DNA from 2 places in the Duganella sp. FT27W genome. Region 2 is predicted to be linked to the other one. Evidence: predicted binding sites of a transcription regulator. Region 2 holds the regulator's gene; the other holds the start of a gene.

Region 1 (14,756 bases), on a different contig from region 2:
CGCCGGCTTCGTGGAAGAACCGGTGGCGCGCAGCGCCCGCGTGGCCACGCGCCACGGCGGCTACGCGCTCGGCAAATTCACCAGCATCAGCGACGCCTGGTGGAACGAGTTGCAGCTGGAGGCGATCACGCCGGGTTTTGTGAACGACAACGGCTTTGTGCCGCAGGCGGGCGTGCTCAAGACCGACATCAATCTCAACCGGCGGCTGGGCGGACGCACGCTGGCGCTTGGCGGCGCCGAGCTGAAACTGTACGAATTCGAGGCGCACCTGGGCGTGCACGAGATCCGTACTCTGTCGGATAATCGGCTGGACCAGCAGGCCAACCAGGTTGTCGAGCGCAAGCTGCAGCCGGGGATCTGGTTCCGCGCCGGCCGCCAGACCAACCTGTGGGCCAACCTTGGCTTCGACCAGCAGCGCGGCCGCCGCCTGGGGCCTCTGCACGATGTGCCGGCCGTGCACTTCGGTTTCGAATCGTCGCCGCTGTCGTGGATGACCAAGTTCAATGCCGAGGTCACGCTGGGCCGCCAGCTCGACGTCGATGCCGACCGCGTGGGCAGCGGCGGCAATGCCATCGTGGACCTGGGCTTGCGCCTGCCATTGCCTGGCACGCGTGGCTGGTCGATCGAGACCGATTTCCGGCTCAACCGCGCGTGGGTGCAGGGCACCCTGGGCCGGCCGGCATTCGTGGACAACGGCTGGCGCGCGCTGGGTATGCTGCACTTCACGGCTGCCGATTCATTGCGGCTGCTGGCGCAAACCACGTCGGCCGCGCGCCGCGACGACGGCGTCTCGGGACTGGAGCCGTGGGCCGACCGGCAGATGCACCGCTCGCTGTTATACCGTCATCTGTGGCGCCACGGCCGCTCAATGTCGGTGGGCTTTTCGCGCGACAGCACGCGCGATCCCGATACTACCAACAAGTCGTTGACGGTGAAGGTACAGTGGGAGGTTTGAGCTGATTCAGGAAGCTATTCCCCAGCAGTAGCAGGGGTGGCAGGAGTAACAGGAGGGGCCGGCTCGGCAGGTTTGGTTGGCTCTGCCGGTTTGGGTGGCTTGGCCAGTTGCGCCTGCAACGCGGCAAACGAGGACATGCCCATTTCCAGGCGCCGCTTGTCGATATTGGCAATGTCCTCGATCCGGTAGAACTGGATCGCACCATCCTCGCGGGTGCTGTACTGGGTACCGTAAATCTGCGGCCGCTTCTCATACATGCGCACGCGATCCAGCGTGGTGGCCAGGTTGACCAGCTTGATTTCGTGCCTGGCTGCTGCCGCGCGCATGAACACCGCCCAGTGCTTGAGCTGCGCAGGCGGGGCGTGCTGCGCAACCAGCCACGCCTCGTTGGCAGCTTCTGCGCCCACCATCGAAATCGTCGGCCAGCCCTTGGTAGTGATGATCTGGCGCAGGCGCCGCTGGCGTTTGCGATCATCCGCCGCAAATTTTTTTTCTGACGCGGCATCGCGTTTGCCGGCAGCCCAGGCCTGGCGCACCGCGCGGTCCTGCGCACCCATCTCGATCAGTTCGCGTGCGATCTCCGGCTGCGGCACCGGCAGCGGGTATATCAGCATGGTTTGCGGAAGGGCGGTGGCAGCATCGGACACCAGTTGGGCATCGGCTTCCCAATCCGTGTCACCGAGCACCACGGTGCATGTGATGGCTGGCGGCAGGTCGAGGCGGTAGGTGTCGGCTTCGATCTGGCCATGGATGCGCTCACTGCCATCCTGGCAGTCGGCAAAGATGGCGGCTTGCTCCGGCACGGTGCCGGTGGCGCTGACGATTTTGCCGGAGTAGGGGATGGGCTGGATGGCCGGAGTTGGTGCAGGTGTGTCTTCGGCGCGGGCGGTACCGGTGAGCGCTGCGAACAGGAGCGCGGCGACGGCGATTGGTTGTCTGCGGGTTGAATTCATGGTGTGATTCTCTCACAGCCCGAGCGCTCACCGATCCTTCAATGCCCTCCGATACTGCACCGCCTCCAAGATATGCTGTTCGCCGATCCCTTCCGCCCCGGCCAGGTCGGCGATGGTGCGGGCCACGCGCAGGATGCGGTGGTAGGCGCGGGCCGACCACTGGAAGTGTTCCATGCTGCGTTTGAGCTTGGCCTTGCCCGCCTTGTCGGGCTTGCACAGGCGGTCGATTTCGCGGGTGGTAAGGTACTGGTTGCGCTTGCCCTGGCGCGCCAGCTGGATCTCGGCCGCACGCTGCACGCGGGCGGCAATAGCGGTGGACGGTTCGCCGTCGGCGTCGGCGGCCAGGGTGTCGGGTTCCACGGCGGAGACTTCGATCTGCATGTCGATGCGGTCGAGCAGGGGGCCGGAAACGCGGCCCTGGTAACGGGCGATCTGCTCGGTCGTGCAGTTGCATACGCCGCTGGGATGGCCGTGGTAGCCGCACGGGCACGGGTTCATCGCGGCGATCAGCTGGAAGTGGGCGGGGAACTCGGCCTGCTGCGCCGCGCGCGAGATGGTGACGCGGCCCGACTCCATCGGCTGGCGCAGCACGTCCAGCACGCGTCGGTCGAACTCGGGCAGCTCGTCGAGGAACAGCACGCCGCGATGGGCCAGCGAGATTTCGCCGGGACGCGGATAGCCGCCGCCGCCCACCAATGCCACGCCGGATGCCGTATGGTGCGGGGCGCGAAAGGGCCTGCGCTTCCAGTCCTCGATCCGGAAGCCGCCGGTGAGCGACTGCACGGCCGCCGCTTCCAGCGCCTCGTCGTCGGTCATCGGCGGCAGCAGGCCGGGAAAGCGCGCTGCCAGCATGGTCTTGCCGGCGCCGGGCGGTCCCACCATCAAGAGGCTGTGGTTGCCGGCCGCCGCCACCTCCAGCGCGCGCTTGACCATGAACTGGCCCTTGACGTCGGCCAGGTCGGCCACCTCGGTCATGGCCACCGCCAGCGCAGACGTATGCCGGGTCAGCATCGCCTCGTGTGAGCTGGCCGCCAGGTGGGCGCACACTTGCAGCAGCGAGCTGGCCGGGTAGATGGCGGCGCCGTTCACCAGCGCCGCTTCGTCGGCATTGGCTTGCGGCAGGATGAAGCCACGCCCGTCAGCTTTACCGGGCGGAGTGCGCCGCTTGGTGGAATCTTTACCGTGCTCGCCATTGTGGGCGCAATCATGCCCGGCATCGCGCGTCATCGCCAGCGACATCGCCAGTGCTCCCCGGATCGGCCGCAACTCGCCGGACAGCGACAGCTCGCCGGCAAACTCGTACTGGTCCAGGATAGCGGCGGGAATCTGGCGCGAGGCGGCCAGGATGCCCAGTGCGATCGGCAAGTCGAAGCGCCCCGATTCCTTGGGCAGGTCGGCCGGCGCGAGATTGACGGTGATGCGCTGGGCGGGAAACTCGAAGCCGCCGTTCTGGATCGCAGCGCGCACGCGGTCCTTGGCTTCCTTCACTTCGGTATCGGCGAGGCCGACAATGGTGAAGGCCGGCAAACCGTTGGCCAGGTGCACCTCGACATTGACTTGCTGCGCTTTCATGCCCGCGAGGGCGCGGCTCTTGAGTACGGCCAGGCTCATGTGTTTCCCCTACGTGGTCACGGGCTGCCGCGAGTGTAGCGGGTTGGCCAGGCCGGGCCTTGATCTGCGGCAGAGGCGGTGCTACCTTGCGCAAGGAAACATTGATAGATGGTAAAGTTGTTGATCGTCGATTTTTGTGGAGCCCGATATGCGCATTGCCACTGTGATTCATCGATTGGGTTTGCGGACCATTCAGGCCGGGTTGCTGGCGCTGGCGACGGGCGGTGCGATGGCGCAAGCGCCGGATCAGGATGCAGCGGCGGCCGCACCACCGCCGCCACGCCTGCTGTTGCTGCTGCTGCAGCCAGCGCCGTTCAACCATCCGGACAAGGCTGGCGCCGGCATCGGCGTGGTCGATGTCACGCTCAAGGTGCCCGATGTGCAGGTGGGCGCCGATACTGCGCTGTTGCAGCTGCCGCTCGCGGTCGAGCAAGGGGAGACGGTGGCCGTCACGCTCAAGGAACTGACGGTGCGCGACAGCCACGGCAACGTGCCGCTGGCCACGCGCGACGTCAAGGGACCGGACGGCAAGCTGCGCGAATGGACGTCACCGCGCGACGTGCAGGGCGACCTGGTGGTGCACTACCAGGCGCCGGTGGAACCGCCACCGCCCAAGCGCCGCGCCGCCGCGCCGCCCGATACGACGCCAGGTCCAACGCTGCCACCGCCCGCCACCAGCGCGCTGCGCGTCGAGCGTGGTGGCCTTGCCGTCGCAGGCAATGCACTGGTGCTGCTGCCACCGGACGGCAGGCAGTACCCGGTGTCGGTGCGCTGGGATTTGTCGAAGCTGGGCGACGACGCCAGCGCCAGTTCCAGTGCGGGTGACGGCGATGTGCTGCTTCCCATGGGGGCGCCCTCGCGGCTGTGGTCCACCACCTTCACCATCGCGCTGCCTAAACGCGCAAGCAATTGACCGGAGGGCATGACCTCCGGCGCCGTCCATCGCCTATACTCGGCGTTGGTATCTTTGTCATCGTTTTCATGAAAAGGTAGAACAGCCCATGGCCAAAAAAACCGCTTCTGTCCACGCATGCCTGCTGGCGCTGGCGTCCCTCTCGGCCGGAGTGCACGCCGCCCCCGCACCAACGACGCTCACCGAGTGGCAGCAACCGGAAGTGGTGGCCGTGAACCGCGAACCGATGAAGGCGACGTTCTTCAATTTCGAGAGCCGCGACAAGGCGGTGGCCGGCGACATGGCCGCCTCGCAGTACTACCTGTCGCTCGACGGCACCTGGCAGTTTGCCCACTCCAATACGCCCGGCGAGCGGCCGAAAGATTTCTACCGAAACGATTTCGACACCAGCCGCTGGGGCACCATCCAGGTGCCGGGCATGATCCAGGCGCAGGGCTACGGCAAGCCGATTTTCACCAACGTCGATTACCCGTTCCCGCTCAACGAACCGCATGTGCCAGACGCCTTCAACGACGTGGGCTCGTACCGCCGCGACTTCGTGGTGCCGGCCGGCTGGGAGGGGCGCGAAGTGTTCCTGCACGTGGGCGCGGCGGGTTCCGCTTACTACATCTGGGTCAACGGCGAGAAGGTGGGCTACTCGGAGGACTCCAAGCTGCCGGCCGAATTCAAGCTCAATCGCTACCTCAAACCGGGCAAGAACAATATCGCGATCGAAGTCTATCGCTGGGCAGACGCCTCGTACCTGGAAGACCAGGATTTCTGGCGCCTGTCCGGCATCGAGCGCAGCGTGTACCTGTACGCCGAACCCAAAGCCTGGCTGCGCGACTACACTGTCACCGCGCTGCTCGACAAACAGTACACCGACGGCGTGTTCAAGCTCAAGGCCGAATTGGCCGGTGCGCCGACAGCGGGCGAAATCGCGGTCACGCTGTTCGACGGCGAGCGCGAAGTATTCGCCCGCAAGGCGAAGATCGACGGCAGTGCCGCCACCATCGATGGCGTGCTGCCCAAGGTGCGTGCCTGGTCGGCGGAGACACCCAACCTGTACCGCATGCTGATCGAATACCTTGATGCCGACGGCAAGCTGGTGTCGGCCACGTCGCGCCGCATCGGTTTTCGCACGGTGGAGATGAAGGATGGCGAAGTACGCGTCAACGGCAAGCGCATCGTGATCAAGGGCGCCAACCGCCACGAGCACGATCCGGTCACGTACCGCGTGATGTCGCTGGACCTGATGCGCAAGGACGTGGAGATGATGAAGCAGGCGAACGTGAACGCCGTGCGCACCTCGCATTATCCGAACGATCCGCGCTGGTACGACCTGGCCGACGAATACGGCCTGTACGTGATGGACGAAGCCAATATCGAATCGCACGCCTACATGCATTTGGGCGACCACTCCAAGGTGCCCGGCTACCGCGAACAGGTGCAGCTCGGCTACAAGCCGCAGTGGCGCGCGGCCCACCTCGACCGCGTCTCGCGCATGGTCCAACGCGACAAGAATGCGCCGTCGATCATCTTCTGGTCGCTGGGGAATGAAGCCGGCACCGGTCCCAATTTCGAACACGCGGCGCAATGGATCCGCGCCAACGATCCCACCCGCCTGGTCAGCTACCTGGGCTACGGCACCATCGGCGAAACCCACAAGCCCAATGCCTACGTGGACATCTATGCGCCGATGTACGACGACATCGAAAAGATGGTCGATTACGCGGTCGATCCGCGCTTCACCCAGCCGATGATCCAGTGCGAGTACGTGCACGCGATGGGTAACTCGCTCGGCAACATGGAAGACTACTGGCAGGTCATCCGCGCCCATAAAAAACTGCAGGGCGGCTTTATCTGGGACTGGGTGGACCAGACCGTGTTTGCCACCGACGACAAGGGCCGCCGCTACTGGGCGTCCGGCTTCGACGTCAATCCCAAGGTGGGCGACAACAGCGTGGTGGGCGACGGCGTGGTGCGCGCCGACCGCACGCCCGATCCCGAATACTACGAAGTGCAAAAAGTGTATTCGCCGCTGGTGTTCGAGGGCGATCCCAGGTCCGGCAAGGTCACGGTGGTCAACCGCTACGACTTCCGCGATACGTCCGACCTCGATTTCGACTGGGTGCTCACCAACGACGGCAACGAGGTCACGCGCGGTGCGCTGACCGTGCCGGCCGTCGCTGCGGGCGCCAGCCGCCAGATCGAGATCAGGCTGCCCAAGCTGCGCTCGACCGGCGGCGAACAACTGGTGACCTTGCGCGCCAAAGCCCGCACCGATTCGGTCAAGGGCGTGGCGGCTGGCACGATGGTGGGCTGGTCGCAGTTCGTCACGGTGCCAGCTTCCAAACCGGCGGCGACGGCCAAAGCGGTGCAGCCAACGCGCGCTGGCGACGACATCCGCCTCGCTGGCGGCCCGGCCGTCCTGCGGCTCGATGCGAAGACCGGCCTGGTGGACTATGCGGTGAACGGCAAGACCGTGCTCAAGGGCGGCGCACCGAACTTCTGGCGCGGGCTGATCGACAACGATGAAGGCGCGGGCGTGGACAAGACGCACCAGGTCTGGAAGACGTTCTCGGAACAACGCCACGTGCGGTCGGTCACGCTGGACGGCAACCGGGTAAAAGTCTTGTATAGCTTTGGCGCCGGCGCCGCCCATTGGGAAACGACGTATACGCTTGATGCGGATGGCGCGCTCGGTGTGGCGGCGACGTTTAGGCCGCTGCGCGACGACTTGCCCGATCCGCTGCGCCTGGGCCTGCGCTTCGACAACGACAACACGCTCGACACCATCGAGTGGTACGGCCGCGGGCCGCAGGAATCGTATGCCGACCGCGCCACCGGCTACGCCATCGGCCGCTACACCGGCAAGGTGGCGGACCAGTACCACGGCTACAGCCGTCCGCAGGAAAGCGGCAACAAGACCGGCGTGCGCTGGCTGTCGCTATTCAACTCCCAGGGCAGCGGCATCACCGTCAAGGGCGCCGCGCCGTTGTCGGTCAACGCGCTGGCGTTCCCCTACGAAGACCTGTACCTGCGTCCGCGTGGCGCCTGGAAAAGCTCGGAGATTGCACCGCATGGCGACGGCTCGCTGCTGATCGACCTGGCCCAGAGCGGCGTAGGCGGCGACACCGGCTGGAACCTCACCGGCCGCGCTCACGTCAAGTACCGCATCAAGCTTGAACCGGCCAGCTACAGCTTTACCATCGCGCCGCTTGCTGCCAAACCGCAGGAGACAAAATGAAAATAATGAAAACCGCCGCCGCGCTGGCGCTGCTGTGCAGCGCGCCGTGGACCACTGCTCAAACTCCCGCACAACCGGGCGGCCCGTGGGTGGCCGACCTCGGCAATGGCCGCTACCAGAACCCGATCCTGTACGCAGACTATTCCGATCCCGACGCCATCCGCGTGGGCGCCACGTTCTACATGACCGCGTCGAGCTTCAGCAACGCGCCGGGGCTGCCGCTGCTGCAATCGACCGACATGGTCAACTGGGAACTGGTGGGCCATGCGCTGCCCAAGCTGGTGCCGGCGCAGGCATTTGCCACGCCGCAGCCGGGCAAGGGCGTGTGGGCGCCGTCGCTGCGCCATCACGCCGGCAAATTCTGGATCTTCTATCCCGATCCCGATTTCGGCGTGTACGTGATCACCGCCACCAGCTTTGCCGGACCGTGGAGCGAGCCGCACCTGCTGTTGCCCGGCAAAGGCATCATCGATCCGTCGCCGCTGTGGGACGACGACGGCAAGGCCTACCTGGTGCACGCGTGGGCCAAGAGCCGCGCCGGCTTCAACAACATCCTGACCTTGCGCGAGATGGACCCCGAAGCGCGCACGCTGCTCGACCAGCGCGGTAAAGACATCATCGACGGCAACAAGCTCAGTGGCTACACCACGCTCGAAGGTCCGAAGTTCTACAAGAAGGACGGCTACTACTACATCTTCGCGCCGGCCGGTGGCGTGGAACACGGCTGGCAGTCGGTATTCCGCTCGCGCACCATCGCCGGGCCGTACCAGGACCGCATCGTGATGGCGCAAGGTGGCTCCACCACCAACGGCCCGCACCAGGGTGCGTGGGTCGATGATCTGAAAGGACGCGACTGGTTCTATCACTTCCAGGACAAGCGCGCATACGGCCGCATCGTCCACTTGCAGCCGATGCGCTGGCACGACGGCTGGCCGGTGATCGGCGAGGACAAAGCTGGCAAGGGCACTGGCGAGCCGGTGCTGGTGCACGACAAGCCGGCCGGCAATGACAGCGGCATCAAAGCGCCACCGGCAGGCGACGAATTCAATGCGCCCAAGCTGGGGCTGCAATGGCAGTGGAACGCCAACGAGGCGCCGGGCTGGTATGAACTCAACGCCAAGCAGGGCAGTTTGCGGTTGCATGCGCAGGCGGCGCCGGTGGGTGGCAGCGTGCGCGACGTGCCTTCGGTGCTGACGCAAAAATTCCCGGCGCCGGCCTTCACGGTCGATACCCGCATCGCCGTGCAGGGTGACGTGAGCCGCGCGGGCCTGGTGGTGCTGGGGATTCAATACGCGTGGATCGGCGTGCAGCAGGGCAAAAATGGCAGGGAGCTGGTGCTGGCCACCTGCGCGGAACCGGCTGCCGCCTGCAAGGAGCAGGTGCAGGTGTTAAGGCCGCTGGACCAGGGAGCGGACAAACATGCAGATAAAAAATCGTTGTACCTGCGGGCGCAAATAAGCGACGGCGCAATGGTGCGCTTTTCCTACAGCCTGGACGGCAAGCAGTACACGCTGGCGGGGCAGCCGTTCATGGCCAGTGTGGGACGCTGGGTGGGCGCGCAAGTGGGCTTGCTGGCAACGCGGGCGCCGGGAACCAGCGGCGCCCCGGCATATCTCTATGCCGACTACTTCCGCGTCGGCAAATAATCTCGACAATAGCCGGCAGATTACCCGCCGGCAGCTTGCTTACAGCACCTCGCCTTTGGCGATCTCCACTTTAGGTTCCGGCACCACCGCAGCCGGCTGGGCCGGTGCGGCTTTCGCTTCGAGCGCCGCCAGGCGCGTTTCCAGGGCTTCCAGCTTGGCGCGGGTTTTGGCCAGCACCTGGGTTTGAATATCGAACTCTTCGCGGGTGACCAGGTCGAGCTTGGAGAAGCCCTGGGTCATCATGGACCTGACGTTCTTCTCGATGTCCTTGGCGGGCGAATTTTCGACGGCCTTGGAGATCTTGTTCTGCAAGTCGTTAAAAAAAGTATTCATATCCATAATATTCCTTGATCTGGTGGCTGGACGGATGCACCATTGAAGTGCGTCCGTGTATCGGTGTGGTGCAAATTCAAACAGCGCGGCCAACTTTCCTTCCAAATTATCACTTTTGTCAGAGCCGGCGCCCTGTCGCCCATGACAAAGCAGCCAAAGCTGCTATCTACCAGGCAACGTTAGCTGGCACGCATTCTGCTATAGAAGCCAGGGAATGCTTAACGCTTCGCTTCACAAGGATTTTACCCGCATCGCACCTAGTATCTGTATTCAGTTTCGATAACTACAAGGACAAAATGATGAAGAGCCAAAACAAAAGCCTGACCCGAACCCTGACAGCAGCAGCGTTGACTTTGGCATTCGCCACCATGAGCGCCTCGGCGCAGGCCCAGGAAGCGCAACCCGCTGCCGAAGCCGTACCAGACAACCAGATTTCCTATAACGTCGCCGTTGTCAGCGATTACCGTTACCGCGGCATTTCGCAAACCCGTCTGCAACCAGCCGTGCAGGGCGGTGTTGATTATGTCAACAACCCCACCGGTGTATATGTGGGGGCCTGGGCCACCAATATCAAGTGGATCAAGGACGGCGGCGGCGATGCCTCGTATGAATTCGACGTCTATGCCGGCAAGCGCGGCCAGATCAATGACACCTTCGCCTACGACGTCGGCGCGCTGTACTACGCCTATCCTTCGAACAAGCTCGCCACCAGCGCCAATACCTTCGAATTGTACGCCCAGGTGAGTGCCGGCCCGTTCTCGATCAAGTATTCGCACTCGACCAGCAACCTGTTCGGCACGCCTGACAGCAAGAACAGCGGCTACCTCGACGGCCAGTTCAACTATGACGTCTATGACGGCTATGTGCTCAACCTCCATGCCGGCCACCAGAACGTCAAGAACAATGGCCCGGTCAGCTATAGCGACTACAAGGTCGGCGTGACCAAGGACTTCGGCGTGTTCTCGGTGTCGGTTGCCGGCGTCAAGACCAATACCGATGCATACGTCGGCCGCAACGGCAAAAACCTCGGTAAATCGGGCGCAGTTGTGACTATTTCCAAAACTTTCTAAGCGAGGCTCTCATGAAAATGATTACCGCCATTATCAAGCCGTTCAAGCTCGATGAAGTCCGCGAAGCCCTGTCGGCGATCAACGTGCAGGGCATCACGGTGACCGAGGTAAAGGGTTTCGGTCGTCAAAAAGGACATACCGAGCTGTATCGCGGCGCCGAATACGTCGTGGACTTCCTGCCGAAGACCAAGATCGAAGCGGCTGTCGATGACAGCATCGTCGAACAGGCGATCGAAGCGATCGAAGGCGCGGCCCGCACCGGCAAAATCGGTGATGGCAAGATCTTCGTGTACAACCTGGAACAGGTGATCCGCATTCGTACCGGCGAAACCGGTAACGAAGCTCTTTAAGGGGATTTAGATGAAGAAAACTATAACAACGTTGCTAGCTGGGGTATCTCTGCTGTTCGCTCTTGCCGCACCGGTCCATGCGCAAGATGCCAAGCCGGCTGATGCGCCGGTGGCCGCCGCCACCGCCGCTGCACCGGAAGCTGCCGCTGCACCCGCCGCTGCGCCTGCGGCGGCCACCGCCGCAGTGGCTGAAACCGCTCCTGCCGCTGCGCCAACGCCGCAAAAGGGCGACAACGCCTGGATGATGGTTGCCACGCTGCTGGTGGTCATGATGACGATTCCTGGCCTGGCCCTGTTCTACGGCGGCCTGGTCCGTTCCAAGAATATGCTGTCGATCCTGATGCAGATCTTCATGATCTTCGCCGTGATCGTCGTGTTGTGGTGTATCTACGGTTACTCGCTGGCGTTCACCGAAGGCAATGCGTTCTTCGGCAACCTGCATGACCGCACCTTCCTCAACAATATCTACGATCCGGTCAAGGGCACCTTCGCCTATGCCGCCACCTTCAGCAAGGGCGTGGTGATTCCGGAGTTCATGTTCGTTGCCTTCCAGGCCACGTTCGCAGCGATCACCTGCGCGCTGATCGTCGGTGCTTTTGCCGAACGCGCCAAGTTCACCGCCGTCCTGCTGGTCGTGGTGATCTGGTTCACCTTCGCTTACCTGCCAATCGCCCACATGGTCTGGTTCTGGACCGGTCCTGACGCGATCAAGGATGCCGCGACCCTGGCCACCGAAACCGCCAAAGCCGGTTACCTGTTCCAGCACGGCGCGCTCGATACCGCCGGCGGTACCGTGGTGCACATCAACGCCGCTGTTGCCGGCCTGGTCGGTGCTTACGTGATCGGCAAACGCGTCGGCTACGGCCGCGAATCGATGGCGCCGCACTCGGTGACCATGACCATGATCGGCGCTTCGCTGCTGTGGGTCGGCTGGTTCGGTTTCAACGCCGGTTCGCCGCTGGAAGCTGGCGACATCTCGGCCCTGGCCTTCATCAACACTCTGCTGGCCACCGCAGCTGCGACCGTGTCGTGGGTCTTCGCTGAATGGATCTTCAAAGGCAAACCATCGATGTTGGGTGGCGCTTCGGGTGCGGTATCGGGCCTGGTCGCGATTACCCCGGCTTGCGGCTTCGTCGGTCCGATGGGCGCGCTGATCATGGGTCTGCTCGCTGGCGTGATCTGCCTGTGGGGCGTGAATGGTCTGAAACGCCTGCTGGGCGCCGACGACTCGCTGGACGTGTTCGGCGTGCACGGCGTGGGCGGCATCCTGGGCGCCATCCTGACCGGCGTGTTCGCTGCGCCGTCGCTGGGTGGCCAGGGCATCTTCGACTACGTGGCCAACAAGCCATCGGCCGACTACTCGATCAGCGGTCAAGTGCTGATCCAGGCAACCGGCGTGGGCGTCACCATCGTCTGGTCGGCAGTGGTTGCCTTCATCGCCTTCAAGCTGGTGGACATGGTGATCGGTCTGCGCGTACCGGAAGAAGAGGAACGCGAAGGCCTGGACATCACCACCCACGGCGAGTCCGCTTACCACATGTAAGCCGACATGTAATAGCGTTGCAACGTTGTTGAAAAAGCCTCCGCACTTGTGCGGGGGCTTTTTTTTATTTCCGCCTTTAAAATAGGGTTATCGCCCCGATGTAGGTTGTCCACAAGGTAATATTCGGTGTTTCAGCGTGCCTGGAGGGTCGGCCTCCCGCATCATTTAAGGAAGTAAACATGGTTCCCCATCTCGCCACGGCCCTGACCGGCCCGCTCCACGACCTCGAAGAAAAGATCCTGGCCGCCACTCCTGCCATCGAGCGCTGGTTCCGCCTCGAGTGGCAAGAGCACACGCCGCCATTCTATTGCTCGGTCGATATGCGCAACGCCGGCTACAAGCTGGCCCCGGTGGACACCAACCTGTTTCCCGGCGGTTTCAACCACCTGGCTACCGAGATGCTGCCCTTGTCGGTACAGGCCGCCATGGCCGCGATCGACAAGTACTGCCCCGACGCGCGCAACCTGCTGATGATCCCGGAAATCACCCAGCGCCACCCCACGTACTGGCAAAACGTCGCCCGCCTGATGCAGATTTTCCGCCAGACCGGCTTGCACGTGCGCCTCGGCTCGCTGTCGCCGGAAGTAACCCAGCCCACGCCGATCGCTCTGCCGGACGGCAATATGCTGGTGGTGGAACCGCTGGTACGCTCGGCCAATGGCCGTCGCGTGGGGTTGAAAGACTTCGATCCGTGCACGGTGCTGCTCAATAACGACCTGTCGGCCGGCATTCCCGACATCCTGCAGAATATTCACGAACAAAGCCTGCTGCCGCCGCTGCACGCGGGCTGGGCGCTGCGCCGCAAGAGCAACCACCTGAACGCCTACGACGAAGTGGCGAAGAAATTCGGCAAGCTGATCGGTGTCGATCCGTGGATGTTCAACCCGCTGCACGCCAAGTGCGATGCGGTGAACTTCCGCACCGGCGAGGGCTACGAGTGTCTGGCCGCCAATGTCGATACGCTGCTCTCGAAGATCAAGAAAAAATACAAAGAGTACGGCATGAAGGAACAAAAGCCGTTCGTGATCATCAAGCCCGACGCCGGCACCTATGGCACCAGCATCCTGACCATCAAGGATTCCAGTGAAATCAAGGACTTGACGCAGGCCCAGCGCGACAAGATGATCGTCATCAAGGATGGCAAGGAAGTCACCGACTTCATTATCCAGGAAGGCGTGCCCACCTTCGAGAGCATCAAGGACGACGTCGCCGAGCCGGTCGTGTACATGATCGACCGCTACGTGGTCGGTGGTTTTTACCGCGTTCATGCCGAGAAGGGCATCGACCAGAACCTCAATGCCCCGGGCTCGCAGTACGTGCCGCTGGCGTTCGCGCAGCAGCACGCGGTGCCCGATTTGAAGGCCAAACCGGGCACCGCAGCGCCCAACCGGTTCTACGTGTACGGAGTGGTGGCGCGGCTGGCGCTGCTGGCAGCGTCGCTGGAGATGGAGCGCACCGACCCCAATCCGGAAGTGTATTGAGAATCTCGGCTAAAATCAGATCTTCACCAAACCGGAAGCATCCATGAAAATCGCTTTTCTCGCAGATCCGTTAGCCACGTTCAAGACTTACAAGGACTCCACCTACGCCATGATGGTCGAGGCCAACCGGCGCGGCCACACCGTGTATGCCTTCGAGCAAAAGGATATGGCAGTGCTGGGCGGTATCGCCACGGCCAAGGCGTCGCAGATCAGCTTTACCGGCGACGCTACCGACTGGTACCGCGCCGCGCCGGCGGTGGAAACCAACCTGGGCGAGTTCGACGCCATCGTCCAGCGCAAGGACCCGCCGTTCGACATGGAATACATCTACGGCACTTACATGCTCGAGCTGGCCGAAGCCCAGGGCGCCAAAGTATTCAACAAGCCGTCGGCGATCCGCGACCACAGCGAAAAACTGGCGATTGCCCAGTTCCCGCAATACACGTCGCCCACCCTGGTGACGGCCGACGAGGCCCGCATCCGCGCCTTCCAGGCCGAGCATGGCGACATCATCCTGAAGCCGCTCGATGGCATGGGCGGCACCGGCATCTTCCGCGTCAAGCCCGATGCCATGAACCTGGGCGCGATTATCGAGACGCTGACCCAAAATGGTGCAACGACCATCATGGCGCAGCGCTTCATCCCGGACATCGCCAAGGGTGACAAGCGCAT
Region 2 (14,756 bases):
GCGTGGTCCTTGTCGATCACCAGCGCGCGGATGCCTTCGATGACCTGGCCGTTTTCCAGCGTGCGGCGCACTGCGGCGCGTTCCATGCGCAGGCAGTCGGCCATGCTCATTGCCGCCCCCTGTTGCTGCAAGGCGTGCGCCACGCACATCATCAGCGGTGAGCGCGCGGCCATGAGCGCCAGCGTCGCCCTGGCAAACTCGCTGTCGTCGTGTTGCAACGAGGCGACAATGGCCGGCACCGATCCCGCACCAAAATGACGGTCGATGGCGGCGCGGTCACGTTCAAGCGAACTTGGCCCGGCAGCGGCCCTGAACGGGGCTGCAAAGGCCGCAATCGCCGCCGGCAGGCCAGCACCGACACCCGCATTCAAAACCTCTCCCAGCGCCGTTAAATCGGCCGCCGGCACGTAATGGTCGGCCAGTCCCGCATACAGCGCATCGGCTGCGCCGATGGTGGCGCCGGTGATGCCCAGGTACAGCCCCAACCGGCCCGGCAAACGGGACAGAAAATAGCTGGCACCGACGTCCGGGAACAGGCCGATATTGGTCTCCGGCATTGCCATCTTCGTGCGATCGGTGACGATGCGTGTGCGGCTGTGCGGACCGGCCTGCGCCACGCCCATGCCGCCGCCCATCACCACGCCGTCCATCACCGCGATATACGGTTTCGGGTAATGGTGGACCAGGTGGTTGAGCGCGTATTCCTCGGTGAAGAAATCCTCGACCAGCGCGCTGCCCTGCTGCGGCGTGGCGCGGCCCAGGTCGTGGAAGAAGCGGATGTCGCCGCCGGCGCAAAACGCCTTGTCGCTGCTGCTGCGCACGACCACCGCCTGCACGGCGTCGTCGTCGCGCCAGGCCAGCAAGGTGTGCGTGATGGCGCGCACCATGTCGAGTGACAGCGAGTTGAGCGCGCGCGGACGATCGAGCGTGATGACGCCGGTGCCTTGGCTGACGGTCGTTATTACGTTTTCGCTCATGGCTGTCCTGTGGATTTGTTCGACGAAGGCAAGTGTTCTAGCGGGTTGGGCAAGGTTAAATCGCCGCCCAGGCGGGCCTGGAATTTTGCAGCGGCTGCCGGCGGGTGCCCCATGTGGCGCGCATAGATCACGGCAAACGGCATATCAGTCACTGTTTCCTGCCTGAAGCCGGTGACCTGGTTCATGGTCGACGGATTGCGCGCAGCGGCCAGCGTGTATGTCACCAGCCGGTCCAGCGTCGGCGATTGCAGGTCAAGAATCGATGCCATCATGGTCAGCGGCGCGGCAGCGAACGCGTGGTAATGCAGCGCCTTGGCGCCGCGCGCCATCTCGGCTGGCAGCGCGCCGTCCGAAGCGACCTGGGCCATCGCGTTGTCGAACACGCCGTGCCCCCATGTTAATAAACGCTGGTCGTGGGTGACGGCGCCGACGGCAGTCACGGCCAGCCCTTCCCAGTAGTAATGGTTGTTGCGCTTGCCCTTGCGGGTGTCGGCGTGGACCAGCGTGGCGTCGGCCAGCGTGGACAGCCACGCTTCGATCGCTTTCTTTTGCGCGGGCGTGGCGGCTGCCTGCACGCGCGCATAGCTGAGCGCGAGGCCACCGAGCGTCCACTTGCGCACGAAATACGCCTGCTCGCTCGACATCTTGCCCAGCATGGCCTGCTGGCCGGCCCAGCTATCCAGCCAGTTCAAGGCGCAGGCGGCGTCTTGCGGCTTGCTGTTGGCCTGGTAGCGGCTGGCGTTGCGGGCGACACCAGACAAGAATTGTTCGACCGGCTCGGTGCTGGCAATGTTTTTGGCGCGCCGCGCCGGGTCGATCACGGAATGGTTGGCGTCGTTGTAGTAGCTGTTGGCGTCGATGTCGATGACGGCGGCCGGCGCCGGCTGGCAGGTAGCGGCGACGGCGGAAGCAGCGGAGGCGGAAAGGAGAACGGTATAAACCAGATAAACAATTTTCATGTAGCTCCAGAAACAAGAAAGGGCGCTCGTTCAGCGCCCTTAGTTGGTGTGTCGCGCCGTTGTTAAAGGGCGGCGGCAGCTGGTTCGAAGTTATCCGGGAGATGCTTGATCGCATCGTGGCCGTGCTGTTGGACTTTGCCTTTGTACTTCATGACCTGGCGGTCCAGCTTGTCGATCAGGGTGTCGATCGCAGCGTACAGGTCTTGCGACAGGCTTTCCACGTAGACCGTTTTACCGGACAGGCGCAGATTGATTTCAGCCTTTTGGCGCTTGGTTTTCTCTTTAAGGTTATCTACGGTCAGAATGACAGCAATATCAATCACTTGATCAAAGTGCCGTGTCACGCGTTCGAGCTTGCTCTGCACGTATTCACGAATGGCGGCGGTCACTTCGAGATGATGTCCACTGATGGTGAGATTCATACACACTCCTAAAGATAGATGTCGCTGACGGTTAGTGCGTTGCCCATTGATGCCGGGCACGCAGGAACCAGTGCACTACAAAGACTTGCGGAGACTGACTGGAGGGATTTTGAGGGCTTCGCGATATTTGGCAACAGTGCGTCGCGCAATCACCATGCCCTGTTCTCCCAGCATGTCCGCAATCTTACTGTCGGATAAAGGATTTTTAGGGTCTTCAGCTCCTGTCAGTTGCACGATCAGTGCCCGTATCGCCGTCGAACTGGCTTCACCTCCCGCTTCGGTGGCGACGTGGCTACCAAAAAAATATTTCAGCTCAAACATGCCGTGCGGAGTCAGCATGTATTTCTGAGTTGTTACCCGAGAAATGGTGCTCTCGTGTAAACCCAGTGTATCAGCAATTTCGCGAAGCACAAGGGGGCGCATGGCAACCGCGCCGTGCGAGAAAAAGTTCTTTTGTCGTTCTACTATCGCTTGTGCCACGCGCAGGATGGTGTCGAACCGCTGGCGCATATTCTTGATCAGCCACTTCGCCTCCTGCAGCTGCGCGCCCATGGCGCCCTCACCTTTGCCCTGCTTGAGCAGGTTGGCGTACATGGCGTTCACACGCAGGCGCGGCATGACGTCGTTGTTCAGGCTGACCTGCCAACCGGTGCGCGATTTTTTCACGATCACGTCCGGCACCACGTAGTCGGAGACGTCGGAGGCGAACGCCGCACCGGGGTGCGGATTGCACTGGCGGATCACGGTCTGCGCTTCGCGCAGGTCTTCGTCGTCGCACAGCAGCGCTTTTTTCAGCTTGTTGAAATCGCGCTGGGCAAACCACGTCAGGTGCTTTTCGACGATGGCCACGGCCATCCGTCGCGTCACCATCGGGATGCCGGGCAAGCGCTTGATTTGCAGCGCCAGGCACTCGGCCGCATTGCGCGCCCCCACCCCTGCAGGGTCGAAACTTTGCAGCAGCGACAACGCCGTTTGCAGCTCGTCGAGTTCCACTTCCAGTTCCTCGGGCAGGCGCGCGTGGATCTCGTCGAGCGCTTCTTCGAGGTAGCCGTTTTCGTCGAGTGCATCGATGATCAGTTCGACCAGCGCGCGGTCGCGCAGCTCGAGCACGGTCACCCGCATCTGCTCCATCAGGTGCTCGCGCAGGGTGCAGTGGTGCGCTTCGATTTGCGGACGCGCGTCTTCGTCGTCGGGCGCCTTGCTGCGGCCGGCGTCGCTCCAGTCCATGTCCGCTTCGGCGGTGGTACTTTCGGTATCGGCGGCGGGGCCGTCGTAGGCGTCGGCCTCGCCGGCGGGCGCCGCTTCCTGCGGACCCGATTCGGACGGTGCTTCGCCGGACGGCGCCTGCTGGCTGATGGCGCCGTCGGACAACAGCCGCAGAGAATGGTCGAGCGGATCGTCGAGCCGCTCGAGCAAGGGATTGTCGGTCAGGAGTTGTTCGAGTTCCTGGTGCAGCTCCAGCGTGGAAAGCTGCAGCAAGCGGATCGATTGCTGCAGTTGGGGCGTCAGCGCGAGATGCTGCGAGGTCCGCAGTTGCAACGACTGTTTCATGGATTACATTCGGAAGTGTTCACCCAGGTAGACGCGGCGCACCGACTCGTCGGCGATGATGTCGTCCGGACGGCCCGACGCCAGCACCGAGCCCTGGTTGATGATATATGCGCGGTCGCAGATGCCCAGCGTCTCGCGCACATTGTGATCGGTAATGAGGACGCCGATTTGCCGCTCCTTGAGAAAGCGCACGATGCGCTGGATCTCGATCACGGCAATCGGGTCGACCCCGGCGAATGGTTCGTCGAGCAGCACGAAGCGCGGGTTGGTGGCCAGCGCACGGGCGATCTCCACCCGGCGGCGTTCGCCGCCGGAGAGCGAGAGCGCGGGGTTGTCGCGCAGCTTCTCGATTTGCAAATCGGCCAGCAGGGTATTGAGCCGTTCAGTAATGTCAGCCTTGGATAAAGGCTTGCCGTCCACTTTTTGAATTTCGAGGACAGCGCGAATATTTTCTTCCACCGTCAGCTTGCGGAACACCGACGCTTCCTGCGGCAGGTACGACAGGCCGAGCGAGGCGCGGCGGTGGATCGGCAGTGACGAGACGTCGACGCCGCCGATATCGATGGTGCCGGCGTCGGACGGTACCAGGCCGACGATCATGTAAAACGACGTGGTCTTGCCGGCGCCGTTGGGGCCGAGCAAACCCACCACTTCGCCGCACTCTACTTGCAGCGAGACGTCGTGCACGACCTGGCGCTTGCCATAGCTTTTCTGCAGGCCGCGAACGATCAGGGTGCTACCGCAACTTGGTTCCATGTCATTTCCCCGCAGGCTGGGTGGCAGGCACCGGCTGCGCCGGCGCGATCGGCGGGCGCTTGGACGACGGCTGGATCACCATGGTGCCGCGGCCGGCGCCCGGTTTGCTCTCGCCGCTGCTGCTGTTCTTGACCGCGAACACTTCGCGGCGGCTGTCGTACGAGATGAACTCGCCATCGACCTGGCTGGTGACCTTGCCCGACTCGAGCTGCTTGATGCGGCCCTTGGAAATCAGCTTGACCAGCTCGGTCTTGTCGTCGTATTCGATGCGGTCGGCCTGGCCTTCCACCCATTTGTCGGTGTCGCCGTCAAGCTTCTGGCGAAACGTTGCCTGCACGCCGGGCGTGCCGGTGAGCACCACGAACTGGTAGCCCTCGGGATCTTGCGTGACCACCGCCTTGGGCGAGGTCATGCGGATGGTGCCGCGCGTGAGGATGACGTTGCCGGTGAAGGTCTTGATCTGCTTGACGTCGTCGGAGTCGGCCTGGTCGAACGACACTTCGATCGGCTTGTTGGAGTCGGCTTTTTCGGCGTGCGCCGGGATGGCCAGTGCTGCCAGCAGCAGTGCCGCCGACCAGAAGGTTTGCTTGGTGATTGCTCTCATAATCTTCCTTTAGCGTGCCGCATGCGGCGGCACGGTGATCTTGCCGCGTCCACCCAGTTGGGTTTGCAGCGTTGCATTGTTGGCGGTCATGCCCACGCCCGTGGCCACCGTCTTGCCCAGGTGCAGTTCGACCGGTGCGACGGTTTCCATCCGTTGTTCGTCCGGGAACACGGTGAGCGTGGACGTGGTCAGGCTCATGGCCTGGCTCTTGCCACTGGCCGGGCGCACCACGCTGACGTTGCCGTCGAGCTTGACGCGCGAGTTGTCCTGATCGACGCGGGCGGTGTCGCCGCGCACCGTCATTGGCGGATGCTCGGCCGACAAGGTGTTGATATAGGGCTTGATGATGTCGGACGCTTCTTCGGCCGGCAGGTGGGTGAGCTTGTCGCCGGAAATGATATAAGCCGGCTTGCCGTCCTTGGTCATGCGCACCACGCTGAACCGGTCGATGATGTAATCGGGCTCGTTGCGGAACTTGTCCTGCGCCGTATCCTGGTTCGATTCGTTAATCAACTGCACCATCCAGCCGGTACCGACGGCCACAAATACGCCGATCACGACCATCCAGGTGAGCGACCAGCGGTGGGCGGTTCTTTTACGTACGTTAGGCATCAGATCACCTTGGCGCGTGTGAGGTCGTGGATGTGCAGCGCACCGACCAGCCTGCCATCGGCATCGGCCACCAGCACCTGGTTGATGCGGAACTGTTCCATGATTGCGACCGCATCGACCGCCAGCTGTTCCGGCGCGATGCTGCGCGGGTTGGCGTGCATGACGTCGCGGATCAGGACCTGGGTGAAGTCCTGCACCTTGTCGATCATGCGGCGCAGGTCGCCGTCGGTAAACACGCCGATCGGCTGGTCGTCGGCATCGACCACGGCGGTCATGCCCATGCCCTTCCTGGTCATTTCCAGCAGCGCGTCGGTGAGCTTGACGTCGGCGCGCACCTTCGGTACATCGGCGCCGCTGCGCATGACGTCGCGCACGTGCGTCAGCAGGCGCCGACCCAGCGCGCCGCCCGGGTGCGACCGGGCGAAATCTTCTTCCCTGAAACCGCGCAGATCGAGCAAGGCCACTGCCAGCGCGTCGCCCAGCGCCAGCGTGACGGTGGTGGACGTGGTGGGCGCCAGGTTCATCGGGCACGCCTCCTTGGCCACCGCAACATTGAGGTGGACATCGGCGATGCTGGCCAGGCTGGAGCCCGGCTTGCCGGTAATGGCAATGACCTTGCTGCCCATGCGCTTGACCACCGGCAGGATGGTCATCAGCTCGGTACTTTCACCCGAGTACGAAATGGCAATGAAAGCGTCGTCAGCGGTGACCATGCCGAGGTCGCCGTGCGCAGCCTCGGCCGGGTGCACGAACATGGCGGGGGTGCCAGTGGAGGCGAACGTGGCCGCCATCTTGCGGGCGATGTGACCGGACTTGCCGATACCGGACACCACCACCCTACCCTTGCAATTAAACAACAGTTCAATCGCTTTGACGACGGTATCGTCGTCACCCAGGCGCAGCTCCAGCGCAGTAATGGCGGCGGCCTCGTTTTGCAACGTTTCACGGGCGAGCCGCAGCGCATGCGCCGCCATTTTTGCGTCAAAAGCTTTCAGCATTGTTTTTTCATGGGTTACACTCATACCCAAGTATAGCCGAATTAAGAAAGCAAAAAACTTGCCAGTCGAAACAATGCGCCTGTGTGGTGCGCAACCACTGAATAAAAAACTGACGGCTACGGCAACATGACGTTTTCACCGCTCGAACTGACCCTGGTCTTGTTAGGCAGCGCCGTGCTGGGCGTGGTGGCCTTCCGCATGATGCATCTGCCGCCCATGCTCGGCTACCTGGCCGTCGGCATCCTGATCGGCCCCCACGCGCTCGGCTGGGCCATGGAGAGCGAAGCTACCCACGGCCTGGCCGAGTTCGGCGTGGTATTCCTGATGTTCTCGATCGGGCTCGAATTCTCGCTGCCCAAGCTGCTGGCGATGCGCGGCATCGTGTTCGGCCTCGGGCTGGCGCAGGTGGCGTTTACCATCATCGCCACCCTGCTGTTCGGCTGGCTCATCGCCAGCCAGCTACCCGCCCATTTACAGATCAGCTGGCAAGGCGCGTTTGCGCTCGGTGGCGCGCTGGCCATGTCGTCCACCGCCATCGTGGTCAAGATGCTGACCGAGCGGCTCGAGCTCGAGAGCGAGCATGGCCGCAAGATCATCGGCATCCTGCTGTTCCAGGATCTGGCCGTGGTGCCGCTGCTGATCATGATCCCGTCGCTGGGCCAGCGTCCCGATGCGCTGGCGGAAACCCTGGCCTGGGCGGGCGTAAAGGCCGTGATCGTATTGACCTTGCTGCTGTTCGTCGGCCACCGCCTGATGCGCGGCTGGTTCACCATCGTGGTCAAGCGCCGCTCGCAGGAGCTGTTCATGCTCAACCTGCTCCTGATCACGCTGGGCGCCGCGTGGATTACCGAACAGGCCGGGCTGTCCCTGGCGCTCGGGGCGTTTGTCGCCGGCATGCTGATTTCCGAAACCGAGTACAAGCACCAGGTGGAAGAAGACATCAAGCCGTTTCGCGACGTGCTGCTGGGACTGTTCTTCATCACGGTGGGCATGCTGCTCAACGTGCGCATGGTGATCGACAACTGGTGGCTGGTGCTGATCCTGCTGATCGCGCCGGTGCTGGTGAAGTTTGCCCTGATCGCCGCGCTGGCCAAGCTGTTCGGCTCGAGCGATGGCGTGTCGATCCGCACCGGCCTGGCGCTGGCGCAGGCCGGCGAATTCGGCTTCGTGCTGCTCAACCTGGCCAGCGGCAACAAGCTGATCGATCCCTTCATCACCCAGGTCGTGCTGGCGTCGATGGTGCTGTCGATGCTGGTGGCGCCGCTGATCATCGCCAAGTCCGACCAGATCGTCATGAAGCTGGCCAGCAACGACTGGATGATGCAGTCGCTGGCGCTGACCAAGATCGCCAGCCGCACCATGTCCACCAACAAGCACGTGATCCTGGCCGGGTTCGGCCGCAGCGGCCAGAGCCTGGCCACCCTGCTGTCCGAAGAAAAAATTGACTACCACGCGCTCGACCTCGATCCCGAGCGGGTGCAGGTGGCGCAGGCGGCCGGCCTGCAAGTGTCGTACGGCGACGCCGCGCGGCGCGAAAGCCTGGTCGCGGCCGGCATCTACCGCGCCAGCGCGGTGGTGATCACCTACGCCAGCACGCCGTCGGCCTTGAAGGTGCTGCACCAGGTACATTTGCTGGCGCCGAATTTGCCGGTACTGGTGCGTTCGCACGACGACACCGACCTCGACGCCCTGAAAGCGGCCGGCGCGGCCGAAGTGGTGCCGGAACTGATGGAAGGCAGCCTGATGCTGGCCTCGCACACCTTGGTGATGCTCGGCGTGCCGCTGCGCAAGGTCGTGCACCGCGTGCAGGCCGCGCGCGAGGCCCGTTACGCGTCGCTGCGCGGCTTCTTCCACGGCTTTTCGGATGTCGGCGAAGACGCCGACCTCGACCGCCTGCACCCGGTCACCCTGGCCGACAACACGCCCAGTGTGGGCAAGCAGCTGGGCCAGTGCCTGCTGGCCGACAGCGGCGCCGTGGTTGCCAGCCTGCGTCGCGGCAAGCAGGTCATCGACTTCGGTCCCGAGACCGTGCTGGCAGCCGGCGACGTGGTCGTGCTGCGCGGCGCGGCCGATGCCGTGGCGCGCGCCGAGAATTTGCTGCTGCGCTGATCCGGCGCGGCAGTTGCACCAACTTAGCAAGGCAGTCATGTCCGCAGTATTTACTGAGCAAGAAATCGACACCGTCTATCGCGTCATCCAGGAGCGGCGCGACGTGCGCCACTTCGTTCCCGGCGCGGTGGACGAAGCGGTGATCGCGCGCCTGCTGCACGCGGCGCACCAGGCGCCCAGCGTGGGCTATATGCAGCCGTGGCGCTTCATCCGCATCGCCAGCCCCGCCGTGCGCAGCGCCATCATCGACCTGGTGGAAGCAGAACGGCTCAACACGGCCGCAGCGCTGGGCGAACGCGGCGCCGAGTTCATGCGTTTAAAGGTGGAAGGCATCCGCGAGTGCGGCGCGCTGTTTGTCGTCGCCCTGACCGATGGCCGCGAAGCGCACGTGTTCGGCCGCCGCACGCTGCCCGAGATGGACCTGGCGTCGGTCGCCTGCGCGATCCAGAACATGTGGCTGGCCTCGCGCGCCGAGGGACTGGGCATGGGCTGGGTATCGCTGTTCGACCCGGAACAACTGGCGCAACTGCTGGCCATGCCCGACGGCGCGCGGCCGGTGGCCGTGCTGTGCCTGGGGCACGTGGAGCAATTCTATCCACGGCCGATGCTGGAGATGGAGGGGTGGGATACGCGCCGTGAGCTGGCGCAGTTAGTCGCGGTGGACCGCTGGCCCGACGCTGCCGGGTAACAAGCTTGTAGAGGCTAGGCCGCCGGTGCGGTGCTGACCACGCGATTGCGCCCGGCTTCTTTGGCGGCGTACAGGCGCAGGTCGGCGGCGGCGACCCAGGCGCGGGCAATGGCGACCGGGTCGCCTTCGGTGTCGCCCGGGTGCAGTGAGGCCACGCCGATCGACACCGTCACCGACACTTGCAGCTCGGGCGTAAGGGCGATCATGGTGGCAGCCACGCCAGCGCGGATGCGCTCGGCAACGAAGGCGGCGCTGTCGAGCGGCGCATCGATCAGCAGCACCACGAATTCCTCGCCGCCGAAACGCGCCAGCGCATCCGAGGCGCGCAGCTCGTTCTTGATGCGGCTGGCCACTTCGCGCAGCACTTCGTCGCCGCCGCCGTGGCCCACGGTGTCGTTGACGCGCTTGAAGTGATCGACGTCGATGTACATGAACGAGATCGGATACGCCTGGCGCCGTGCGCGGGCGATTTCTTCCAGCAGGCGGCGGTCGATGTAGCGGCGGTTGTAGACGCCGGTGAGCGAATCGGTCAGCCCGATGTACTTGAGCATCTCGTTGCTGATGACGTTTTCCAGGCAAATGGCGACGATCGACGCCATGTGTTCGACGAAATCGGTGCCCAGGCTCGGCGTGAAGCGGGTGGGGTCGCGGCTGGCCAGGTTGAGGCTGCCGATGATGCGCTTGTTGCGCAACAGCGGCACCAGCGCCACGCTTTGCAGCCCCGCTGTCGCGTTGGGAAAGGCGGCGCCGTGACGGTGCGCATCGAACATGCCCAGCAGCGGCTTGGGCGGCGGCGAGGTTGCGGTGCGCTCGGACAGGTCGAAACCGAGCGCGTCGAGCTCCTCCACGAAAATCAGGTCGGGAAAATCCTCGAACACCACGTCGAGCTTGAGCATGACGGTGCGGATATCTTCACCCTCGTCCAGTAGCGTGAGGGTAACGGCGTCGAGCTCGGAAATGACCGGCAACACGCTGAGGATGGTGCCCACCAGTTCCGGGAAGTTGCCGGCGCTGACAATGTCCAGGTCGAACGCTTGGTGGCGCGTCATGATCGAGTGATTGCGTTCAGCCTGCTCCAGCAGATAGGCCATGCGGGCGCGGAGAGCCTGGTTTTCGGCGGCCAGCTTGTTGACCAGTTCAGCGTCGTGCGCTGCGTGGTCCGTATCCGTGCTCGGCGCCAACTTGCCGGTTGCAGTCTGCGTCATAAATAATTCCTTGCTCTTCACCCAATATCTGGTCTTGCATAACCTTACGCCAAGTTATGCCGCTTGGGAATGCCTCACTGGCCGGAAGTGCATTAAAACGCCAGCGCAACCTCGATTTCCTGGCCCACCCGCACGATACGGCCATCACCGACGGTAACGATGGCGTTCATACCGAAACACAACGCACCATCGAGCTCGGGTTTTGCGCGATAGCTTTGCAGTATTTCCAGCGGATCAGGACCGAACTCGCCGGTGGTCTGGTCCACCGATGGCATCGGGCAACGCGGGCACGGCTTGACCGGTTTTAATTCGACATCGCCGATCTGGAAGGTCTCGATGTAGTCTTCCTCGAACGCTTCGATGCCGGCGATCACCACGTTCGGCCGGAAGCGGTTCATCGGCAGCGCGGCGCGGCCCGCGCCGCGCAGTTTGTCGTTGAGGTCGTCCAGCGAGCCCTGGCCGATGACCAGGATCGGGAAACCGTCGGAAAACAGCGTGGTGGCGGCAACGTCGCCGGTCCACTTCTGGCTGACCACCCGCACGGCGTCGGCGTGAAACCGTACCAGCCGGCAAGGCACGCCCAGTGCTGCGCTGAACCAGGTGGCGATAGCGTCGTCGCAGTCATAGGCGCGCAGGCTGTCATCCCAGATGTGCACGCGGCGCGTGGGCGCCGACTGCGCATCGGGCCGCGCCAACGCCAGTTCCAGCGCCGGCATGCCGGGGAAGGCCAGCGTCAGCGTGTCGGCGTGCAAGGTGGGGGTGATCAGCGCCATGCGCGGGAAATCACGCTGCGTCATGTAGCCGCCGTTGGCATCGACCACCATCCATTCGCGGTCAAGGACTTTTTCATCGGCAGTGGCCAGGCCGGCCGTGGTCAGCAACGCTTGCGGCAGCGACAGGCCGGCGCAGGATTTGATCGGGTAGAGGATGAGTTCGGACAGGATGGGCATGGCACACACGGAAAGCTGCGCGACCAGCGCGCGGTTAGTCGGATTGCAATCTTGCTATATTGATTGACAACGGGGGCGCGTGGCGGCGCCCCCGGGGGTATTACTCTTCCGTGGCTGGCGCCTTGGAAGCTTTCGGCGCCCGTGGTGCCTTGGGCGCCCGTGGTTGCTTCGGTGCCTTGGCGGCCGGGGTTGCGTTGCCGGCTGCTGCTTCTGCAGCTGCTTCGGCTGCAATTGCGGCCGGTTGGGCAACCGCTGCTGCGGCGCCAGGCGCGCGGTCGGCGGCCGGTTGGGCAACCGCTGCTGCGGCGCCAGGCGCGCGGTCGGCGGCCGGTTGAGCAATCGCTACCACAGCGCCATTCGCGCGGTCGGCGGCCGGCTTGGCTTTCGGCTTGGCCTTTGGCTTTGCCGGACGGGCCGGCTTGGCGTTGGCGTTGGCAACGTTGGTACCGCCTGTCTCGGCAGCCGGCGCAACTGGCGTGACTACCTTGGTGGCGACCGGTGCGGCTTCCTGCACCGCTGGCGTGACCACCGGGGCGGCAACCGGCGCGGCTTTCTGCGTAGCTGGCGTGGCCATCGGGGCAGCGACTGCCGAAGATGCGACCGCCGCGGCATCCTGCGCCGCTGGCGCGCTCGTTACTGCCTGATCAAGCTGCGCTGCCGGCGCCTTGGCCGCAGCTTTTACCTTGCGTGCCGGTGGTTTGGCGCCGCTTTTCTTTTTGGCTGGGGCCTGTGGCTGAACCTGGCCTGGTCCTTCGCCGCTAACGACGGGCGCATCCTGCACCTCCGGCAACGCCACTGCTGCTTCCAGCACAACCGGCGCGGCGGCTTGCACTTCCACCTCCGCAGCCGGGTGACGCGGCTGACCGGGCTGATTGCGTTGGCCACCGCCGTTGCGGTCATTGCGGTCGCCTCGCTCATTGCGGTTGTTGCGGTCGCGGCCGCCACGGTTGCGATTGCGGTTGCCATCGCGGTCGTTATTGGCTGCCGGTGCAGCAGCGATGCCGGCATTGGCAGCCGCTTGCGCAGCGTCAGCCAGTTCTGCCAGTGGTTCGGCAGGCGCAATGGCGTCGGTTTCCGGCGTGGTGTCGATGGCAATCGCGATTGCGCCCGGGTTGTCGTCAGCCGGGCCGGGACGGGCCTGGCCCTGGCGGCCATGGCGCTCGGCCTGGCGTTCGGCAAAGCGTTCGGCGGCCGTGCGGCCACGGTTGCGGCTGCGGCGCGATTCGTTGCCCTGCTCCGGCGCGTCGTTGCCGCCGTTCTCGTTCTGGCCGTTGTGGCTGCTCTCGCCGGACTGGCCTTCCGCACGCGCCTGGGCCGAGCTGTTTTGCGCGCCGCTACTGCGGTAGACGTAGGCGCCCGACTTTTCGTCGCGGCCGAATTCCAGCAGGCCGCGCGCCTTGCATTCCTCGATCAGGTTGCCGAAGGTGCGGAAGCCGTAGTACGACTCGCTGAAGTCCGGCTTGCGGCGCTTGATCGCTTCCTTCAGTACCGATGCCCAGATCTTGCCGCTGTCGCCACGCTCGAGCACCAGGGCTTCGAAGGTGTTGACGGCGATTTCCACGGCCTGGTCGCGGCGCTTTTCCATTTCGTCGCGGCGGGCGTTTTCTTCTTCCGGCGAGCGCTTGACGGCAGGCTTGGCCTCGCCTGCATCGCGGCGGGCACGGCGGCTCTCGCGCACCAGGTCGTCGTAGAAAATGAATTCGTCGCAGTTGGCCACCAGCAGGTCGGACGTCGATTGCTTGACGCCCACGCCGATAACCTTCTTGGCGTTCTCGCGCAGCTTGGACACCAGCGGCGAAAAGTCGGAGTCGCCCGAGATGATCACAAAAGTATCCACGTGCGACTTGGTATAGCACAGGTCGAGCGCATCGACCACCATGCGGATGTCGGCCGAGTTCTTGCCGGACTGGCGCACGTGCGGGATTTCGATCAGCTCGAAGTTGGCCTCGTGCATGGGCGCCTTGAAGCCCTTGTAGCGATCCCAGTCGCAATACGCTTTCTTGACCACGATGCTGCCCTTGAGCAGCAGACGTTCCAGCACCGGCTTGATGTCGAACTTGTCGTAGTTGGCGTCGCGTACACCGAGCGCGACGTTTTCAAAATCGCAGAACAGCGCCATGCTGACGTTATCGTTGGAAGATGCCATGAGGAATATTTTCTAGTGAAGAGTGATGCGGGGGAACAAACGCGTGGTCCGGCGGTCGGCTAATCCGACGATTATACCCAACAACGCCTTGCCCTCCATGTACTGATCCATGCCCTGTTCTATAATGAGCGCTCTTCCCAATCACCGAGGTACTCGTCCGATGCGCCATTGATGCCGCCGTCTTCTTGACGGCCAGTCTCCACTGCTCCCCTTTCCACCGGGAGTTCCTGGCATCTATTGGAGTGACGTATGACGCAACTTTCGACCCCGCACATCACGCTCGATGGCGTGACGTACAGCCTGCCCGACGGCAGCCTGCTGTTTTCCGATCTGCATGAACAACTCGACCAGCAGGCAACCGGCCTGGTCGGGCGCAACGGCGCCGGCAAGACCGTGCTCGCGCGCATCCTGGCCGGCCAGCTGGCGCCCGCCTCCGGGCGCTGCGTGCGCCACGGTTCCGTGTATTACCTGGCCCAGCAGGTGGCCCCCGCGCCCGGCGCCACCATCGCCGACCTGGCCGGCGTGCGCGCCGAACTTGATGCGCTGGCCCGCATCGAGGCCGGCAGCGTGGCGGTGGAAGATTTCGACCTGGTGGGCGACCGCTGGGATTTGCCGCAATTGCTGCAACAGGAACTCGACCGCAGCGGCCTGGACCGCCACGACGCCAACACCCCGGCAAGCGCTCTGAGCGGCGGTGAAGCCATGCGCGTGGCCCTGGCCGGCGCCATGGTTTCCGGCGCCGATTTCCTGCTCCTCGACGAACCGAGCAACCATCTCGA

What was found. The regulator sigma-54, encoded in region 2, starts transcription at its own class of promoters, with help from an activator protein. The targets are predictions, from matches to a motif close to TGGCANGNAANCTGCTTT.
Region 1: a site for sigma-54 is predicted at 9,825-9,842, ahead of F8197_RS27355 (TorF family putative porin). Genes of this name have one in related genera too.

Annotation. Positions count from the first base shown of each region.
Region 1 is NZ_WHIV01000007.1:8,377-23,132, forward strand. Features, by position in the region: gene F8197_RS27320 (hypothetical protein) at 1-955, shown strand, start outside; gene F8197_RS27325 (DUF6624 domain-containing protein) at 970-1,908, opposite strand; gene F8197_RS27330 (YifB family Mg chelatase-like AAA ATPase) at 1,936-3,519, opposite strand; gene F8197_RS27335 (hypothetical protein) at 3,701-4,432, shown strand; gene F8197_RS27340 (glycoside hydrolase family 2 TIM barrel-domain containing protein) at 4,521-7,661, shown strand; gene F8197_RS27345 (glycoside hydrolase 43 family protein) at 7,658-9,307, shown strand; gene F8197_RS27350 (accessory factor UbiK family protein) at 9,347-9,646, opposite strand; gene F8197_RS27355 (TorF family putative porin) at 9,940-10,710, shown strand; gene F8197_RS27360 (P-II family nitrogen regulator) at 10,722-11,060, shown strand; gene F8197_RS27365 (ammonium transporter) at 11,071-12,603, shown strand; gene gshA (glutamate--cysteine ligase) at 12,783-14,084, shown strand; gene gshB (glutathione synthase) at 14,128-14,756, shown strand, end outside.
Region 2 is NZ_WHIV01000004.1:263,109-277,864, forward strand. Features, by position in the region: gene F8197_RS18315 (enoyl-CoA hydratase/isomerase family protein) at 1-977, opposite strand, end outside; gene F8197_RS18320 (alginate lyase family protein) at 974-1,936, opposite strand; gene hpf (ribosome hibernation-promoting factor, HPF/YfiA family) at 1,999-2,358, opposite strand; gene F8197_RS18330 (RNA polymerase factor sigma-54) at 2,434-3,909, opposite strand; gene lptB (LPS export ABC transporter ATP-binding protein) at 3,913-4,665, opposite strand; gene lptA (lipopolysaccharide transport periplasmic protein LptA) at 4,667-5,269, opposite strand; gene lptC (LPS export ABC transporter periplasmic protein LptC) at 5,279-5,881, opposite strand; gene F8197_RS18350 (SIS domain-containing protein) at 5,881-6,879, opposite strand; gene F8197_RS18355 (monovalent cation:proton antiporter family protein) at 7,006-8,988, shown strand; gene bluB (5,6-dimethylbenzimidazole synthase) at 9,026-9,676, shown strand; gene F8197_RS18365 (diguanylate cyclase) at 9,691-10,881, opposite strand; gene F8197_RS18370 (MOSC domain-containing protein) at 10,974-11,831, opposite strand; gene F8197_RS18375 (NYN domain-containing protein) at 11,932-13,977, opposite strand; gene F8197_RS18380 (ABC-F family ATP-binding cassette domain-containing protein) at 14,227-14,756, shown strand, end outside.